DNA from 4 places in the Sphingomonas sanguinis genome. Region 4 is predicted to be linked to each of the others. Evidence: predicted binding sites of a transcription regulator. Region 4 holds the regulator's gene; each other region holds the start of a gene.

Region 1 (4,571 bases), 460 kb from region 4:
CGATCGACGCCATCGCGATCCATGACAAAGGCCCCGCCATCGCCGCCTTCCTTCGCCGCAATGGCGATCCCTATGCCGCGATCGGCGACGATAGCCGTAGCCAAGTCCAGATGGCGCTCGGCTCGTCGGGGGTGCCCGAGACCTTCCTGATCGACGGACGCGGCCGGATCGTTCGGCAATATATCGGCGACATCCGCGCCGACCAAGTCGAGCAGATCGTGCGCGATTGGGTCGCCGCCCGATGAGCTTGGCGCTCGCCCTGCTGCTGGCCGCCGGGACGTCCGCGCCCGATTACGGCAATACCCAATTGCCCGATCCCCGAGCCGAGGCGCAGGCGCGGGCCCTGATGGGCGAGCTGCGCTGCGTGGTGTGTCAGGGCCAGTCGATCGCCGACAGCGATGCCGACATGGCCGCAGACATGCGCGCGCTGGTCCGCCAGCGTATCGCGCGCGGCGAGCGGCCCGAGGCGATCCGCCACTGGCTGATCGAGCGTTACGGCGATTATGTCAGCTATGACCCGCCGCTGTCGGGCGCGACCGCCTTGCTCTGGGCGACGCCGGTCCTGCTGCTGGCGCTGGGCGCGTGGATCGCGCGGTTCAGCTTTCGGAAGCGGCGCTGATGGGCTGGCTGATCCTGTTGCTGATCGCGGCCGGAGCGATGGGCGGGGCGCTGTGGCTGCGTTTTCCGCGACCGCTCTGGACCATGCTGGGCGCCGCACTGGCGCTGGGCGGGGTCGGTTATGCGTGGCAGGGGCGGCCGACTTTGGCGGCGAGCGCGCCTGCGCCGCGTCCCGATGCGCTGCTCGACAATGACGCCATTTCCGAGCTGCGCGGGCAATTGATCGGGCGTTATGGCGGCGAAGCGGCGATGTTCACCGCCGCCGATGCGCTGTCGCGTTCGGGCAACAAGCGGACGGCGGTGCAGATCATGCTGGGCGCGGTCGGCGGCAATCGCGGCAGCGTTCCCTATTGGACCGAGCTGGGCAATGTCCTGTTCGCGCATGACGGCTATCAGATGTCGCCCGCCGCCCAATTCGCCTTTCGCCGCGCCCGCACGCTGGGGCCGAGGGACCCCGCGCCCTTCTTCTTCGAGGGGCTGGCCTGGATGCGGGCGGGCGATTTCCGCAAGGCACGGACTTTCTGGAGCCGGGCATTGCAGTTGTCGCCCGCCAATGCCGCCTATCGCCCGGCAATCGAGCAGCGGGTGATGCTGCTCGATCAGGCCATTCGGATGATGGGGGAATAGGGGCTTACTGGCCCCGGCCGGTCTTGGCCTGAAGCGCGTCGATCCGCTTGGAGGCATCGGCCTTGGTCAACGTGTCGTCGAATGGCTCGCCCGCTTCTTCGGACAGCGTCTTCAGATAGCTGGCCTGCGCACCGGTCATCTTCTCGTCGCCGGTGGTCCAGTCATCGGGGTCCTTCTCGGCGTTGGAGAAGGGTTCGGTCTTGGGATTGTCGGTCATCGGTGATCCTTTCGGGGGATCAACGGCGATGTTCTGTTTGTGTTCCGGATAGTCTCGGCGTTCGTGTTAGAGGGCGGAACGTGCGCTTCGACGACGCTCAGCGTGAACGGAGGTGGGGATTAAATCTTGGAAGCCGTTCAGCCTGAGCGAAGTCGAAGGCCACGGGCCTGACGCCCGAACATGCACTTCGACTTCGCCCAGTGCGAACGGAGCTAGGGTTTAGCCCGCCCAGGCCTCGAACGGCAGGTCGAGCGCTTCGGCAACCGCTGCGTGGCGGATCTTGCCGCCCGAGACGTTCAGGCCGTTCGCCAGATGCGCATCAGCCTTCATCGCGGCCTCGGCGCCCATGTTGGCCAGCTTCACCGCGAAGGGCAGCGTCGCGTTGTTCAGCGCGAAGGTCGAGGTGCGGGCGACCGCGCCGGGCATGTTGGCGACGCAGTAATGGATCACGCCGTCGACCTCGAACACCGGGTCCTGGTGGGTGGTGGCATGGCTGGTCTCGAAGCAGCCGCCTTGGTCGATCGCGATGTCGACCATCACCGAGCCGCGCTTCATCGTCTTCAGCATGTCGCGGGTGACGAGCTTGGGCGCGGCCGCACCGGGAACCAGCACTGCGCCGATGACGAGGTGCGCATTCTTCACCGCCGCCGCGATCGCCGCCTTCGACGCATAGGCGGTCTTGATCTGGCTGGAGAAGAACATGTCCAGCTCGGCCAGACGGTCGTTGTTGATGTCATAGATGGTGACGTCGGCGCGCAGGCCGACCGCCATCTGCGCCGCGTTCACGCCCGAGACGCCGCCGCCCAGGATCGCGACCTTGGCAGGCGCCACGCCGGGCACGCCGCCGAGCAGGATGCCACGGCCGCCCTGCTGCTTTTCGAGATAGTGCGCGCCGACCTGTACCGCCATGCGGCCAGCGACTTCCGACATCGGCTTGAGCAGCGGCACGCCGCCACGGGGGCTGGTGACGGTCTCATAAGCGATGCAGGTCGCACCCGACTTCATCAGGCCCTCGGCCTGCGGCTTGTCGGCGGCAAGGTGGAGATAGGTGAACAGGACGTGGTGCGGGCGCAGCATCGCGACCTCGACCGCCTGCGGCTCCTTGACCTTCACGATCATCTCGGCCTGGTCGAAGACCTCGGCGGCGGTGGCGACGATGCGCGCGCCCGCGTCGACATAGTCCTGATCCTCGAAATCGATGCCGCTGCCGGCCTTGGTCTCGACGATGACCTCATGGCCTGCGGCAACCAACTCGGCGACCGACGGCGGGGTCAGGCCGACGCGATATTCGTGGTTCTTGATTTCCTTGGGAACACCGACGCGCATGATGAACTCTCCTGAAAAGCGTTGCCCCGATAATAGCGCCGATGGGGTGGGAGAGGTGTGCAAAGCGGTCCCACCGCATCGTATAATTCGGGATATTCTTGCGCCTTTGCTCGGTGTATCGGGACAGGAATGTCCGACGCGATCGACCGCCGCATCCTGGCCCAGCTGGCCCGCGATTCCGACCTGACCAGCGCCGCGCTGGGTGAGAAGGTCGGCCTGTCCGCCAGCGCCGCGCATCGCCGCGTGGCACAGTTGCGCGAGAGTGGGGTCATCACCGGCTATCGCGCGATCCTGAGCCACGAGGCGCGGGGACGGCCCTCGACGGTGATGGTCAACGTCACGTTGAAGGACCAGCGGCAGGACACGATGGCGGCGTTCGAGCGCGAAATCCTGCGCTGTCCCGAGATCGTCGAATGCTTCCTGATGAGCGGCGAGGCGGATTACATGATTCAGGTCGAGGTGCGCCGCGACGACAGTTACGAGCGCATCCACCGCGAGACGCTGGCGCGGCTGCCGGGGGTGACGCGGCTGGCGTCGCATTTCGTAATTCGCGAGGTAGTGCGGCGGTCTTGAAAGCGGGGGGCAGGGGCGTGGCCTTCGACTTCGCTCAGGCTGAACGGGGTGTGGAATCAGGGGACAAGCCCCGCGCTCCGTTCGGCCTGAGCGAAGTCGAAGGCCACGCTCCGACGCTTCAGTCGAACCGAACCTTCCCCCGTCCGGCCTTGACCTGGGCGCGCCCCTTCTTGGCATCCACCCGCCGGGTCTGCGACGCGCGGGTCGGCTTGGTCGGCCGCCGCTTCTTCGGCACGATCGTCGCCTCGCGGATCAGGTCGATCAGCCGCTCGCGCACCTCGCGCCGGTTCATCTCCTGTGACCGGCTGGCGTCGGCGCGCAGGGTCAGGACGCCGTCCTTGCTCAACCGCTGCCCGGCCAGCACCGCCAGGCGCATCTTCACCGCCTCGGGCAAACTCGGCGAGCCGCCCACGTCGAAGCGCAGCAGCACCGCGCTGTCGGTCGTGTTGACATGCTGCCCGCCCGGCCCGGAGGCACGGGTGAAGCTCTCGGCGATCTCGCGCTCGTCGATGGCGATGGCGCGGGTGACGGGGATCAGCGCCATCGCACGTCCGCCTAGTTCTGGAAGATGCCGAAGCGTTCGGGGATCGGCGCCTCGGCGGTGATCGGGTCTTTCTCGCCGCGCGGTACGGTCAGGCTGGCGGCGTGGAGCAACATGCCCCCCGGCTCGCCTGCGCCGTAAACCGGATCGCCGATGACCGGCGCCTCAAGACCCGTGGCGGCGTGGACGCGAATCTGGTGCGTGCGCCCGGTTTCGGGGCGGAATTCGACCAGCGTGCGCCCATCCTCACGGCGCAGCGCACGCCAGCCGGTCCGCGCGGACTTGCCCGCCGGATCGGCGACCATCCGCCAGCCTTCCTCGATCGTCGAGACCTTGGCGAGGGGCAGGTCGATCATGCCCTCTCCCTCGACCAGACCGTTCAGCACCGCGAGGTATCGCTTCTCGACCAGCCCGGCCTCGAACGCCTGCTGAAAACGGGCATGGGCCTTGGGATTGCGCGACAGGAGCAGGCAGCCGCTGGTGTCCCGGTCGAGCCGATGGACCGCATGGGGCCAGCGTTTGAAGCCGAACTTCAGCGATTCCAGATGGTTTTCGAGGCTGATCGACCCGTTGCGGGGCCGATCCACGGGCAAGCCCGCCGGTTTGTCGATTACCAGCGCTTCGCCGTCGATGAATAGAACGCGATCTCCGTGCATCACGCTCCCTTGC
Region 2 (4,571 bases), 360 kb from region 4:
GCGATACGGTTACGAAAGAATATGGTTCCTGAACGACACCGCCGTCACCCCTTGGTAACGAAGCTGTCCATCACCCGCTTGCGCCCGGCCTGCTCGAAATCGATCTCCAGCTTGTTTCCCTCGATCGCCGCAATCTCGCCATAGCCGAATTTCTGGTGGAACACCCGCTCGCCGACGCGCAGGTCGTCGCGGCTCTTTTGGCCCAATCCCACCGAGGGGGAACGCGACTCGACGATCCGGGCGGGGCGGGCGGGGGCCGCGGCCTGTCCCGTCGCAGCACGCTGCCAGCCAGGGCCGCGCCCGGTGCCGCGCGCGACATTGGCGAAGGGATCGGCATGTTCGGACCAGTTGGCCCGCCACAGGCTCTCGCCGCCGGTCATGCTCGTCTCGCTCTCGATATGCTCGGGCGGCAGTTCGCCGACGAAGCGGCTCGGCAGGCTCGACGTCCACTGGCCGTAGATGCGGCGGTTGGCCGCGTGCAGGATGACGGCCTTTCGCCGAGCACGGGTGATCGCGACATAGGCGAGGCGACGCTCTTCCTCCAGGCTGCGCGTGCCGCCCTCGTCGATGGCACGTTGCGAGGGGAACAGGCCCTCTTCCCAACCAGCGAGGAAGACCGTGTCGAACTCCAGGCCCTTGGCGGCGTGGATCGTCATGATCGTCACTTCGGGTTCGCGCTGGTCGCCGTCGCGGTCCATGACCAGCGACACATGCTCCAGGAACGCGCCGAGCGACTCGTAATCCTCCATCGCGCGGACGAGCTCGGACAGGTTTTCCAGTCGCCCGGCCGCTTCCGCCGACTTTTCGTTCTGGTACATGGCGGTATAGCCGCTCTCGTCCAGCAACTGCCGCGCCAGCTCTGGATGGGCGAGGTCGCGGGCCATATCGCGCCAGCGAGCGATGTCGCCGATTAGGTTGCCCAGGCTCCGCCGCGCCTGCGCGGTCAGTTCATCCGTGTCCAGGATGCGCCCCGAGGCGATGGTCAGCGGCAGTCCCTCGGCGCGTGCGAGCTGATGGATCTTGGCCAAGGCCTTGTCGCCCAGTCCGCGCTTGGGAACGTTGACGATCCGCTCGAACGCCAGATCGTCGGAGGGCTGGTTGACGATCCGCAAATACGCGAGCGCATCGCGGATTTCGGCCCGCTCGTAAAAGCGGAACCCGCCGACGATCCGATAGGGCAGCCCGATCGCGATGAAGCGATCTTCGAACTCACGGGTCTGGTGCGAGGCGCGGACGAGAATGGCGATATTGTCGTAGGACGTCCCCGAGCGTCGCGCGGCCTCGATCTCCTCGCCGACCCGGCGTGCTTCCTCCGGGCCGTCCCAGACGCCCAGCACACGGACCTTCTCGCCCACATCCAGCTCGGTCCACAGCGTCTTGCCCAGACGCCCGCCATTATTGGCGATCACGCCCGACGCGGCGCCCAGGATATGCGGAGTCGAACGGTAATTCTGTTCCAGCCGGATCACTTTGGCGCCCGGAAAGTCGCGCTCGAACCGCAGGATATTCTCGACCTGTGCGCCGCGCCACGAATAGATCGACTGGTCGTCATCGCCGACGCAGGCGATGTTCTTATGTGCCTGCGCCAGCAAACGCAGCCACAGATATTGGACGCTGTTCGTATCCTGATACTCGTCCACCATGATGTAGCGGAAGCGCTGCTGATAATGCTCCAGCACGTCGCGATGCGTCTTCAGGATGGTCAGCATGTGGAGCAGCAGGTCGCCGAAGTCGCAGGCGTTCACGCTGCGCAGCCGCTCCTGATATTGGCGGTACAACTCCGCGCCCTGGCCGTTGGCATAACGCTCCGCCTCACCCGCATCGATGTCGGCGGGGACCAGACCCTTGTTCTTCCACTCGTCGATCAGGCCGCCGAGGGCACGCGCCGGAAAGCGCTTCTCGTCGATATCGGCCGCCAGGATCAGTTGCTTGAGCAGGCGCAACTGGTCGTCGGTGTCGAGGATGGTGAAGTTAGATTGCAGCCCGACCAGCTCGGCATGGCGGCGCAGCATCTTCGCGCCGATCGCGTGGAAGGTGCCGAGCCACGGCATTCCCTCCACCGCGTCACCGACCAGCCGCCCGACGCGCTCGCGCATCTCGCGCGCGGCCTTGTTGGTGAACGTCACCGACAGGATCTCGGAAGGCCAAGCCTTGCGCGTATAGAGGAGGTGCGCGAGCCGCGCGGTCAGCGCCGCCGTCTTGCCCGTCCCCGCGCCCGCCAGCACCAGCACCGGTCCATCGGTGGTCAGCACCGCCTCCCTCTGCGCCGGGTTCAGCGTCCGCAGATAGGGATAATCGGTCAGCGAAGCGGCGGGATCGGGGGAAGCGACGGTCATCGCGAACAGTTAGGGAACGTTTGCAAGCGGGGCAACCACTCGTGGTAATCGTCTGCCGCTGTTTCATCACGGGACTCGTCATCACGGCGTCTTTTCCCCGACGCGAAAGCGACATGTCCCCGGCCTAGAGGCCCGGCCGTGCCGACGAGCGGCGAGGCGCTTAACCCGGCGTCGACGCCGCCGTGACGGGCACGACCCGAAGCAGGAGCACCACCCGATGAAGATGTTCACGGCAGCCGCCTTTGCGGCCTCTCTTTGCGTGTCCGTCGCGGCTCACGCCGAAATGCGCGAGCCCGTCACCGCCACCGTTCGCTATGCCGACCTCGACCTCCACCGTGCCGACCACCGCGCGCAGCTCGATGCCCGTATCCGCCGCGCGGCCGCGATCGCCTGCGGGCCGGTGACGACCGATCTGCGCCGCAACGCCGACATTTCGCGTTGCCGCCATGAGATGGTGGCGGACGCTGCGCCAAAGATCGCCGCGCTGTCGATGGCGCCGGTCGTGCTCGCCAGCAAGAACTGAGATCAGGGACGGCGCTCGGCCGGGCGGGTCCACGGACCGCCCGGCCGCGTTCCATCGCGGGACCGGCATCCGGTCGCCGTCATTAAAATGTCACCGGAAAGGCGCAACGCACCGTGGTCATGACATCCTATGCGCTCGCCGGTGGCCAATCCGAATCTCGTGTTCGTGGACCGCGTCTCGACGTGGGGCTACACCCCATGGGCCGTTGGGCGTTCACCGCCCTGCTGGTCGGCGGCTTGGCCTATGCTGGGTACAGCGTCGCGACCGACACAGCCCGCGTCGGTGAGCCGATGGCGATCGGTGTCTTCGCCTTTCTGGGGCTGGCGCTGCTGATCGCGCTGGGCTTCGAGTTCGTGAACGGCTTTCACGATACCGCCAATGCGGTGGCGACGGTCATCTACACCCATTCGATGCCCGCCCCGCTGGCCGTCGTCTGGTCGGGCTTCTTCAATTTTCTGGGGGTCGTCACCTCGACCGGGGCGGTCGCTTATTCGATCATCACGCTATTGCCGATCGACCTGATGCTGCATGTCGGCTCGGCGGGCGGGTTCGCGATGATCTTCGCGTTGCTGCTGGCGGCGGTGTTGTGGAACCTCGCCACCTGGGCGGTCGGGTTGCCCAATTCGTCGAGCCACGCGCTGATCGGGTCGATCCTGGGCGTCGGCCTGGCGAACCAGTTACTCTCGAACGTCGCCGGCACCTCGGGCGTCGATATGGCGCAGGTCCAGAAGGTGCTGTCCGCGCTGTTGTTCAGCCCGCTGATCGGCTTCGTCGGCGCGCTGATGCTGATGCTGGTCATGAAGCGTTTCCTGCGCGACAAGCGGCTTTATCGCGAGCCGGAGGGCGATACGCCGCCGCCGCGTGGTATCCGCGCGCTCCTGATCTTCACCTGTACGGCGGTCAGCTTCGCGCATGGCGGCAATGACGGGCAGAAGGGCATGGGCCTCATCATGCTGATCCTCATCGGCTGCGCGCCCACGGCCTATGCGCTGAACCGTACGCTCCCCCAAAGCGCGATGCCTGCCTTCGTCCGCAGTGCTCAGGTCGCCGCCACCGCCTATGCCGCGCATGGCGCTCCCGGCACGATGACGGTCGATCAGGCGCGCGAAGCGGTGGTCGATGGCGTCCGCAAGAAGGCGATCGACACGGCCGAAGTCTATGCCGGACTGTCCGTTCTATCGCGCGATATCGGCGGGCGGATCGAGAATTACGGCACGCTCAGCCGCGTGCCCGCCGCCGTCGTGCCCAATCTGCGCAACGACATGTATCTGGTCCTCGATACCACGCGGATGGTGACCAAGAGCGATGCCGCCAAGCAGCGCTTCACCGCCGCCGAGATCGACTCGCTCAACGGCTATGCCGGGGCGCTGGAGCGGGGCACCCGCTATATCCCGCTCTGGGTGAAGGTCACCGTCGCGCTGGCGCTGGGCCTGGGCACCATGGTCGGCTGGCGGAGGATCGTGGTGACGGTGGGCGAGCGGATCGGCAAGACGCATCTGACCTATGGCATGGGGGCGGCCGCCGAGTTGATGACGGCCGCGACGATCTTTGGCGCCGAGTTCATTGGCCGCCCGGTGTCGACCACGCATATCCTGACCTCGGGCGTGGCGGGTGCATCGGTCGCGAATGGCGCGGGGCTTCAGTTCCGGACGATCCGCAACATGCTGCTCGCCTGGGTACTGACGCTGCCCGCCGCGATGCTGCTGTCGGGC
Region 3 (4,571 bases), 130 kb from region 4:
GCGACCAGATCGCCGCCGATCTGGCCGCCAAGATGCAGCCCTTCGTCAAAGCGGATGACGGCCCCTCCGCGCGCGCGCTGCTCGAATCGACGCAAGGTCTGTCGCCCGAGGCGCTGACCGAGTGGCAGCAGAAGGTCGCCTGGATCTATTTCCTCAGCGGCGACGACGCCAATGCCCGCATGCTGGCGGCGCAGGCCGCCGAAGGATCGGGCGACTGGGCCGTACAAGGTCGTTGGACCGTCGCCCTGTCCGCATGGCGACAGAATGACTGCCAGGCCGCCGCGACCGCTTTCGAGGGCACGGCGGCGCGCGCCACCGATGTCGATCTGCGCGCCGCCGCGCTCTATTGGGCCGCGCGCGCCGACATGGTCTGCGGCCGTCCCGACAAGATCGAGGGCCGCCTGCGCTCCGCCTCGCAATTCCGCGAGAGCTTTTATGGCCAGCTCGCCCGCCAGGCGCTGGGGATGCGCGGCGATCGCGAGCCCAAGGGACAGCTGGTCGCCACCGATTGGGCCGCGCTGGATCGCCGCCCCAATATCCTGGTCGCCGCCGCGCTGGTCGAAGTCGGCGAGACCGACCTCGCCGATCAGGTCATCCGCCAACAGGCGCGGATCGGCCAGCCGACCGAGTTCCGTAGCCTCGTCCGCCTCGCCGAATCGCTGGACCTGCCCGCGACCACGGTCTGGCTGGCGCACAATTGCCCGGCAGGCGTGACCGCCACCGCCGAGGCACGCTATCCGACGCCAAACTGGGCGCCCGACAGCGGCTGGCGCGTCGAAAAGGCACTGGTCTATGCCCATACGCTTCAGGAAAGCGGCTTCCGCAACAAGGTGGTCAGCCCGGCGGGCGCCTATGGCCTGATGCAGATCATGCCCGCCGCCGCGACCGATTTCGCGCGCGAGCGTGGCGTGTCGATCGATCGCAGCGCGCTGACCAAGCCGTCGACCAATATGGACATCGGCCAGCGCCATCTGGAGCGCCTGCGCGACATGACCGGCGTGACCGGCGGCCTGCTGCCCAAGGTGATCGCGGCCTATAATGCCGGGCCGAAGCCGGTCGGCGAATGGAACAGCCTGGTCCGCGACAATGGCGATCCGCTGCTCTATATCGAAAGCATTCCCTATTGGGAGACGCGCGGTTACGTCACCATGGTCCTGCGCAACTATTGGATGTACGAGAGCCAGACCGGCAAGCCGAAGTCGCCCAGCCGCGCGGCATTGGCGCAAGGGCTGTGGCCGCGCTTCCCGGGCCTGCCGGGTGCTTCCGCGATCCGCCTGCAACGGCCGAACGTCGCACAGGTGAGCGTGACGCCCAAGACCACCATCGCTCTGAATGCGACGGTCAGCCCGCAGTCGAATACGACGATGCCTCAGGCGAACTGATCGAAGCCAGGGCATTCCCTTGGCCTTCGACTTCGCTCAGGCTGAACGGCGGATGGAGATTTGGCCGTACCGCAACCTCCGTTCACGCTGAGCGAAGTCGAAGCGCACGCCCCAGCGGCAGTTGAATGCGAGACGCGCCCGGCCGCATAACAACTCCCTGCCCCGTTCCGCCTGAGCGAAGTCGAAGGCCACGCCCCACCACCGGCCAAGCCGCCCCCGAAACCCGCGATCGGACGTTCCACCAACCATGCCCATCGACACGACCCGCAGCTTCACTCCCGTCCGCATCGCCGTGCTGACCGTCTCCGACACGCGCTCGCTGGCCGAGGACCGGTCCGGCGACACGCTGGTCGGCCTGCTCACCGAGGCGGGTCATGAACTGGCCGACCGCACCATCCTGCGCGACGACGCGGACGAGATCGTCGCCCAACTCAACCGCTGGATCGACGACGCCAGCATCGACTGCATTCTGACCACCGGCGGCACCGGCGTGACCGGTCGCGACGTCACCCCCGAGGCGGTCGAGCGGGTCGCGACCAAGATGATCCCCGGCTTTGGCGAACTGTTCCGCTGGCTGAGCTTCCAGACGATCGGCACCTCGACCATCCAGTCGCGCGCCTGCGCCTGCGTCGCACGCGGCACCTATATCTTCGCGCTGCCGGGCTCGACCGGCGCGGTCAAGGACGCCTGGAACGGCATCTTGCGCGACCAGCTCGACAACCGCCACCGCCCCTGCAACTTCGTCGAGCTGATGCCCCGCCTGCTGGAGCGCTGATCAGTCCGCCTGCATCGCCGCCAGTTCATGCCCGTCGACATCGCGGAAGTGAAAGCGCCGCCCACCGGGAAAAGCAAAAATCGGCACCACGATCGACCCGCCCGCCGCCTCCACGGCGGAAAGCGTCGCCTCAAGATCGTCGACACGGATGACCGGCAGCGGGGCCTTCACCTTGTCCGATGCGGCATCGAGTCCGACATCAGTATCACCGCTCATCGTCGCGGCATAATCCGGCCCGAAGTCGGTGAAGGTCCAGCCAAACGCCTCTGCATAAAAATGCTTCGCCGCCGCCCGATCGCCGACCGGCAATTCGAGATATTCCAGACGCGCCATTCGACCCTCCGTTCTTAATACGTTCCGATAATGATCGAATGGCTGCGGCGTAGCAAGCGTCCTCTGCTTGCCTATTTGTTCCATTTATGTTCCATTCCAGCCATGTCGAAGATCGCGTCCCGAGGAGCCACCCATAACGCGACGAGCCGACGCTTCGCCCTGCCGGAGCGCGAGATGGACGGCGACTGGCTCGACGCCCAGTCGCTGGTCGACGGCGCGCCGCCGCCGCTGCGAACCAGCGTGGCCGTCTTGACGCCACGAACGATCCTGACCCGCAACACCTCGCCCGACGTGCCGTTCAGCCAGTCGATCAACGCTTACGCCGGGTGTGAGCATGGCTGTATCTACTGCTTTGCCCGGCCGACCCATGCCTATCACGACCTGTCGCCGGGACTGGATTTCGAGAGCCGGTTATTTGCCAAGCCCGATGCCGCCGCCTTGCTTCGCGCCGAGTTGGCCAAGCCCGGCTATCGGGTCGCGCCAATCGCGCTGGGCACCAACACCGACCCCTATCAGCCGATTGAGGGTGAGTGGCGGATCACCCGCTCGATCTTGGAGGTACTTGCGGAGACGGATCATCCGGTGGCGATCACGACCAAATCGGACCGGGTAGTGCGCGATATCGATATCCTGGGGCAGATGGCGGCGAAGGGGTTGGCAACCGTCTGCGTCTCGGTCACCTCGCTCGACGCCAAGGTCGCGCGGACGATGGAACCGCGTGCGCCCACGCCCGAGCGGCGGCTGGCGGCCGTGGCGACGCTGGCGGCGGCGGGTATCCCCACCTATGTCTCGATCGCGCCCGTCATTCCCGCGATCACCGATCATGAGATCGAACATCTGGTCGCCCGCGCGGCGCAGGCGGGTGCCCGGCACGCCTTCTTCATCCCCATACGCCTGCCGCACGAGGTCGCCCCGCTGTTCCGCGCCTGGCTCGACACCCACTATCCCGAGCGGGCGGGCAAGGTGATGGCGATCATCCGGTCCTTGCGGGGCGGGCGGGACAATGATCCCGATTTCTTCACCCGCATGAAGGGGCAAGGGCCATGGGCGGAGTTGCTTCGGGTCCGCTTTCACCGCGCCTGTCGGCTGCATGGGCTGAACTTGGATCGGCCCCGGCTCGATACAAGCCTGTTCCGTCCGCCCAGAGGCCCGCAGGGTGAGCTATTCTGAGGATCGCCCAGCCTATCCAAGGCGTTATGCGATGGAAGGAGAGATGCCATGATGACCGATCCCGAACAGACCAACTCGGAAAACCTGCCCAATGAGGACGAGGCCGACACCTCCGGCGGCGGCTACGGCAACCACGGTGAGGCCGGCGAAGAGGAACAGGATCGCCGCGAAGTCGGCGGCTGACATTATCGCCGCACACGGATCGCGTAATCGCAAAAGTCGGCTCCCCCATCCATACCACCCCGGCGAAGGCCGGGGTCCAGTTGCGACGCGGCTGGAATTGTTTGGCGACACCTGCCCCAACTCCATCCCGGCCTTCGCAGGAATGGAGTCAAGGTTTTGCTGTAACGGGCTTGCGGAACCTCCGCCTCTTTACCCCACCAAGGCCAACCGCGCCTCGGACGACTTCATCGCTACCGCCTTCACGCCGGGCAGATCCTCGATATGGCTGGCCAGTTCGGCGTCGAACAGGAAGTTACGGCCGAGCGTCAGCAAGGTCTCGCCGTCCTGCCCCTCGATCCGCGCGCGTACTTCGCCCCGGCCGTTGCGCAGCGGGTCCAGCATCGCATGCAACGCCTTGAACGCCACCTTGTCGGTCACCGTCACTTCCACCACGAACTTGGCGGTGCTGGCCAGGCCGTCGAACAGCTGGACGCGCTTGATGCTGACGCGCGGCGCTTCCTCGCCCGGTCGGCGATCCAGCTCGACGGTGATGAGCGCGCAATGCCCCTCCTTGGCCGCCTTTTCCAGATCGGCCGCCACCGAATCGTCGAAACAGGTTGCCAGAAACTGCCCGGTCGCATCCGATAGCTGCGCCATCATGTAGCGCTTGCCGCGTGCCGAGGTCCGCCAGCGCGCATCCTCGACCAGCGCCGCCATGGTCGCGCCAATCCGCGCCCCGTCATCGGGGA
Region 4 (4,571 bases):
CACGATGCCGCCGAGATGGAGCGCGCCGCCCGGCTGAAGTCGCGGCTGATCGGGGTGAACAATCGCGATCTCAGGGACTTCACCGTCGATTTTCAGCGGACCTATGAGCTCGTGGCACACGCCCCCGCGGGCAGCACGTTCGTTGCCGAAAGCGGGCTGACCAGCCGCGAGGATCTGGACGCGATGGCTGCGCACGGCATCCATTGCTTCCTGGTTGGCGAAGCGCTGATGCGCCAGCAAGACGTCGAGGCGGCGACCCGCGCGCTGATCGGATGACTGGCCTCACCCATCTCGACGAAGAAGGCTCGGCGCGCATGGTCGATGTCGGGGCCAAGGCGGTCACGGCGCGACAGGCGGTAGCACAGGGCCGCATTACCATGACGCGAGACGCCGCCGCCGCAATCCGCGCGGGCAGCGTCCAGAAGGGCGATGTACTGGCGGTCGCGCGGGTGGCGGGCATCATGGCCGCCAAGAAGACCAGCGACCTCATTCCGCTCTGCCATCCCCTGCCGCTCAGCAAGGTCGAGATCGACCTGGCGCTGGACGAGGAAGGCGTGACCGCCACCGCCACCGCCGCCATGGCGGGTCAGACCGGTGTCGAGATGGAGGCGCTGACCGCCGTGTCGGTGACGCTGTTGACCGTGTACGACATGGCAAAGGCCCTCGATAAGCGCATGACGATCGGCGATATTCGCCTGATCGCCAAGACCGGCGGCAAGTCGGGCGACTGGCACGCCTGACGCCTCCGATCGCGGGGGAACGGACGCTGCGGAAAAGCGTCCTTGGGCCAAAAGGAGCGACCGTCATTCTTCTCCCCGTCCCCGAAGCCCAGGCCCGATTGCTCGCTTTGGCTAGCGAACGTCCCGTCGTCGAACTGCCCTTGCGCGAAGCCGCCGGACGCTGGGTCGCGCGTGACGTGACCGCCCGGCGAACCCAGCCCGCGCAGGACCTGTCGGCGATGGATGGCTATGCGATCCGCTTTCAGGATATGCCGGGGCCGTGGACCGTCATTGGCGAAAGCGCGGCGGGGCGGCCCTTTCCCGGTTCGGTCGAGCCCGGACAGGCCACGCGCATCTTTACCGGTGCGGCGCTTCCGGAAGGGACCGACACCGTCCTAATCCAGGAGGAAGCGGCGCGCGATGGCGCGGTTCTGACGCTGGCAGGCGAAGGCCCCCCCCATCAGGGCCGCAATGTCCGGCGGCGCGGGCTGGACTTTTCCGAAGGTGCGACACTGATCGCTGCTGGGCAGCGACTGACCCCGGCGCGCATCGCGGTGGCCGCGACTGGCGGTCACGCCGTCCTGCCCGTCCGACCGGCCGTTCGCGTCGCGATCGCCGCAACTGGCGACGAACTGGTCCCGCCCGGTAGCACCGATCCTGCTGCCCTACCCGAATCGAACGGCGTCATGCTGGCGGCGATGCTGGCCGATCTGCCGGTCGAGATCATCGATCTGGGCATCCTGCCCGATGATCTGGGCAAGCTCCGCGACGCCTTTGCCTCGGTCGAGGCCGACCTGCTCGTCACTACCGGCGGCGCCTCGGTCGGGGATCATGATCTCGTCCAGCCCGCGCTCAAGGCGGCCGGGGGCAGCGTCGATTTCTGGCGCATCGCGCTTCGCCCCGGCAAGCCGATGATGGCGGGACGGCTCGGCGAGACGGTGGTGCTCAGCCTGCCGGGCAATCCCGTCTCGGCCTTCGTCACCGCAACGCTGTTCGTGCGCCCCCTGATCGCGCATCTGGCAGGTGCGGCCGAGCCACTGCCCAGGCCCATCCCCGCCATACTGGGCGAGGATTTGCCCGCCAATGGCCCGCGCATCGACTATCTGCGCGCGGCGATGATCGACGGGCGGGTTCATGCGGCGGCCATCCAGGACAGCTCGATGCTGCTGACTTTGGCGCGTTCGACCTGCCTTATCATCCGCCCGCCACACGCTCCCCCCGCCGCGACAGGCGACTCGGCGGAAATCCTGATGCTCGCTTGACGCAAGCCAAAACGTTCCATATAAGTTCCACGTCTGTTCTGGACGGAGGATCGCGATGCTCACCGCAAAGCAGCATGAGCTTGTCTGCTTCATCAACGACCGTTTGAAGGAAACCGGCGTCTCGCCCTCCTTCGAAGAGATGAAGGAGGCGCTGGACCTCAAGTCCAAGTCGGGCGTCCACCGCCTGATCTCCGCGCTGGAGGAACGCCACTTCATCCGCCGCCTGCCCAACCGCGCCCGCGCGCTGGAGGTGTTGCGGATGCCCGACCGGCCCGAGAAGCCTGCTGTGGCAGAACCCGCATCAGGCAATGTCCACACGCCCTCCGCACGTCCGGCGATTGAACCGGCCAATGACGTGGTCGAAATCCCGCTCCACGGCCGGATTGCCGCCGGTGTGCCGATCGAGGCGTTCGAAGGCAGCTCGATGCTTGCCGTCCCCGCCGCTCTGCTGGGTTCGGGCGAACATTATGCGCTCGAGGTGTCGGGCGATTCGATGGTCGAGGCAGGTATTCTTGACGGCGATTATGCGCTGATCCGCCGGACCGATGTGGCGCGCGACGGGCAGATCGTCGTCGCGCTGATCGACGATAGCGAGGCCACGCTAAAATATTTCCGGCGCGAAGGTTCGATGGTCCGCCTCGACCCCGCCAACCGGGCCTATGATCCGCAGCGTTACGCGCCCGCGCAGGTACGGGTGCAGGGCAAGCTCTCAGGCATTTTGCGCCGTTACGAGTGAGGGCAACCCGGCATCGATCCGCCATGGTGAGCCGAGCGAAGCAATCCCGGACGTTCTGATCCGCTTCTTAATTGCTTCGCTTCGTTCGCGATGACGTTTTGGATGCCGCCAGATGCATCCGCTTGTGAATGGCGAGGCTCATAGGCCTTTTGCGGGTTCCATGATCGACCATGGATGACGATCACCCGGCTGGCGCACCGTCCGCACCTCGGGCGGGTCGAGCCGGATCGAGACGCCACCCGTTCGCTTCAGAACGATAGTGTCCAGCTTCAACCAGCGCGGTCGACATGCACCCGGCAGACGACGATCGGCGATCATGATGTCCACCCGCCCGCAAAGCGCGATCAACGCCTTCCACGGAACCGGATAGCCACTACGCGTCGCCGCGATCCGCCAGGATCGTCCACCGCGCCGCAGTTCGATCACGCACATGTCCCGCCCGCACCGCGCCGCAGGCTGATCGGCAAGCGCCAACGGCTCGGCATCGGTGCCACCAAGTTCGGACAGAGTGGTGCGCATATAGTCCCCCGCCCGGTCGCGAAGCAGCGCCATGCCCTGGCCCACCGCGATCCCGGCATGGCGACCGTCCCCGGTAACGATCAGGTCGGGCGCCCGCGCTACGATCATCATCGACACGCCCGCGACCAGCGCAGGCATTCCGAGCCATCGCCACCGGGTCCGCCAAAGCGCGATCCAAAGCCCTCCCGCAACGGCCAGCCCGAACGCCCATCCCGGCGCGACCGGCAGGGCGATCACCGATCCCGGCATGGTCGAGACGGCATGGGCGAGTTTCAGCAGCAAACCCAACGCCTGTTCCAGCAGCCACCAGAACGGGCCGCCCAGCCCCAGAGGCTCGAACAATAGCGCGATCATCTCCAGCGGCATGGCGACGAAGGTCGTCCACGGAATGGCGACGATATTGGCCAAGGCGCCATAAAGCCCCGCCTTGTGGAAGTGATAGACCGCGATCGGCATCAGCGCCGCCTCGACCACCAGCCCGGTCAGCAACAACGCGCCCAGATGCCGCAAGGCCGCCCAGCGCCAGTCGGGATGCGGCCCCAGCCAGCGGTGGATGGCGGGGCTTTCGTGAAGCGCGACGATCGCCGTGATCGCGGCGAAGGAGAGTTGAAAGCTGGCGCCCACCAGCGCCTCAGGCCGGAAGATCAGCACGATCAGCGCCCCCGCCGCGACCAGCCGCAAGGTCATCGCCTCGCGCCCCATCGCCAGTGCCGCCAGAACGAGCATGGCCGCCACGCACGACCGTATCGTGGGGACCTCCGCCCCGGTCAGCCAGGTGTATCCGACCGCCGCGACCGCACCCGCCGCTGCGCCCAGCAAGGGCAGTCGCACCCGCAACGCCAGCCAGGGCCAAAGCGCCAGCAGCCGGATCGTCAGCACCATTACGATCCCGACGACGGCCGTTATGTGAAGTCCGCTGACCGACAAAAGATGCGCCAGCCCCGCGCGGCGCATCGCCTCCGCATCATCTTGCGCGATCGCGCCGACATCCCCGGTCGCCAGCGCCGCGGCGATCCCGCCTGCGCTGCCCGGAACCTGGGCGGTGATCCGCTGCGACAGGCGTTGGCGCAATCCGGGGCCTTGGTTGGCCGGGTGCAGCATCCGCACCGGCGCGGAGCCGCGTCCCGTGGCGCCGATCCCTTGAAACCAGGCCGCGCGCGCGAAATCATAGCCCCCCGGAGCGACCGGCCCGGCGGGCGGCATCAGTCTCGCCCGCAACCGGACCCGCGCGCCCGGCCCTAGCCCGACAGGCGCATCCTCCTGTGCCAGCGATACCCGGATACGCGGCGGCAGGCTCAAACGCCGCCCGCGCCCGTCCCGCGCCTCGATCGGACA

What was found. Region 4 encodes LexA, which represses DNA repair genes until DNA is damaged. Its sites were predicted from a motif close to GTTCCNCNCTTGTTCT; they were not measured.
Region 1: the regulator LexA is predicted to act here: its motif matches at 1,493-1,508, upstream of KV697_RS06315 (DUF3072 domain-containing protein).
Region 2: the regulator LexA is predicted to act here: its motif matches at 2,339-2,354, upstream of KV697_RS02345 (ATP-dependent helicase).
Region 3: the regulator LexA is predicted to act here: its motif matches at 2,568-2,583, upstream of KV697_RS03395 (PA0069 family radical SAM protein).

What each region holds. Positions count from the first base shown of each region.
Region 1 is NZ_CP079203.1:1,380,940-1,385,510, reverse strand. It holds gene KV697_RS06330 (redoxin family protein) at 1-245, shown strand, start outside; gene KV697_RS06325 (cytochrome c-type biogenesis protein) at 242-619, shown strand; gene KV697_RS06320 (tetratricopeptide repeat protein) at 583-1,245, shown strand; gene KV697_RS06315 (DUF3072 domain-containing protein) at 1,250-1,462, opposite strand; gene ald (alanine dehydrogenase) at 1,682-2,788, opposite strand; gene KV697_RS06305 (Lrp/AsnC family transcriptional regulator) at 2,918-3,361, shown strand; gene arfB (alternative ribosome rescue aminoacyl-tRNA hydrolase ArfB) at 3,480-3,905, opposite strand; gene KV697_RS06295 (RluA family pseudouridine synthase) at 3,917-4,558, opposite strand.
Region 2 is NZ_CP079203.1:561,846-566,416, forward strand. It holds gene KV697_RS02345 (ATP-dependent helicase) at 45-2,336, opposite strand; gene KV697_RS02350 (UrcA family protein) at 2,554-2,859, shown strand; gene KV697_RS02355 (inorganic phosphate transporter) at 2,979-4,571, shown strand, end outside.
Region 3 is NZ_CP079203.1:792,020-796,590, forward strand. It holds gene KV697_RS03380 (lytic transglycosylase domain-containing protein) at 1-1,382, shown strand, start outside; gene moaB (molybdenum cofactor biosynthesis protein B) at 1,630-2,157, shown strand; gene KV697_RS03390 (VOC family protein) at 2,158-2,490, opposite strand; gene KV697_RS03395 (PA0069 family radical SAM protein) at 2,593-3,660, shown strand; gene KV697_RS20055 (hypothetical protein) at 3,709-3,843, shown strand; gene dnaE (DNA polymerase III subunit alpha) at 4,033-4,571, opposite strand, start outside.
Region 4 is NZ_CP079203.1:925,871-930,441, forward strand. It holds gene trpC (indole-3-glycerol phosphate synthase TrpC) at 1-276, shown strand, start outside; gene moaC (cyclic pyranopterin monophosphate synthase MoaC) at 273-740, shown strand; gene KV697_RS04035 (molybdopterin molybdotransferase MoeA) at 848-1,981, shown strand; gene lexA (transcriptional repressor LexA) at 2,037-2,717, shown strand; gene KV697_RS04045 (ComEC/Rec2 family competence protein) at 2,856-4,571, opposite strand, start outside.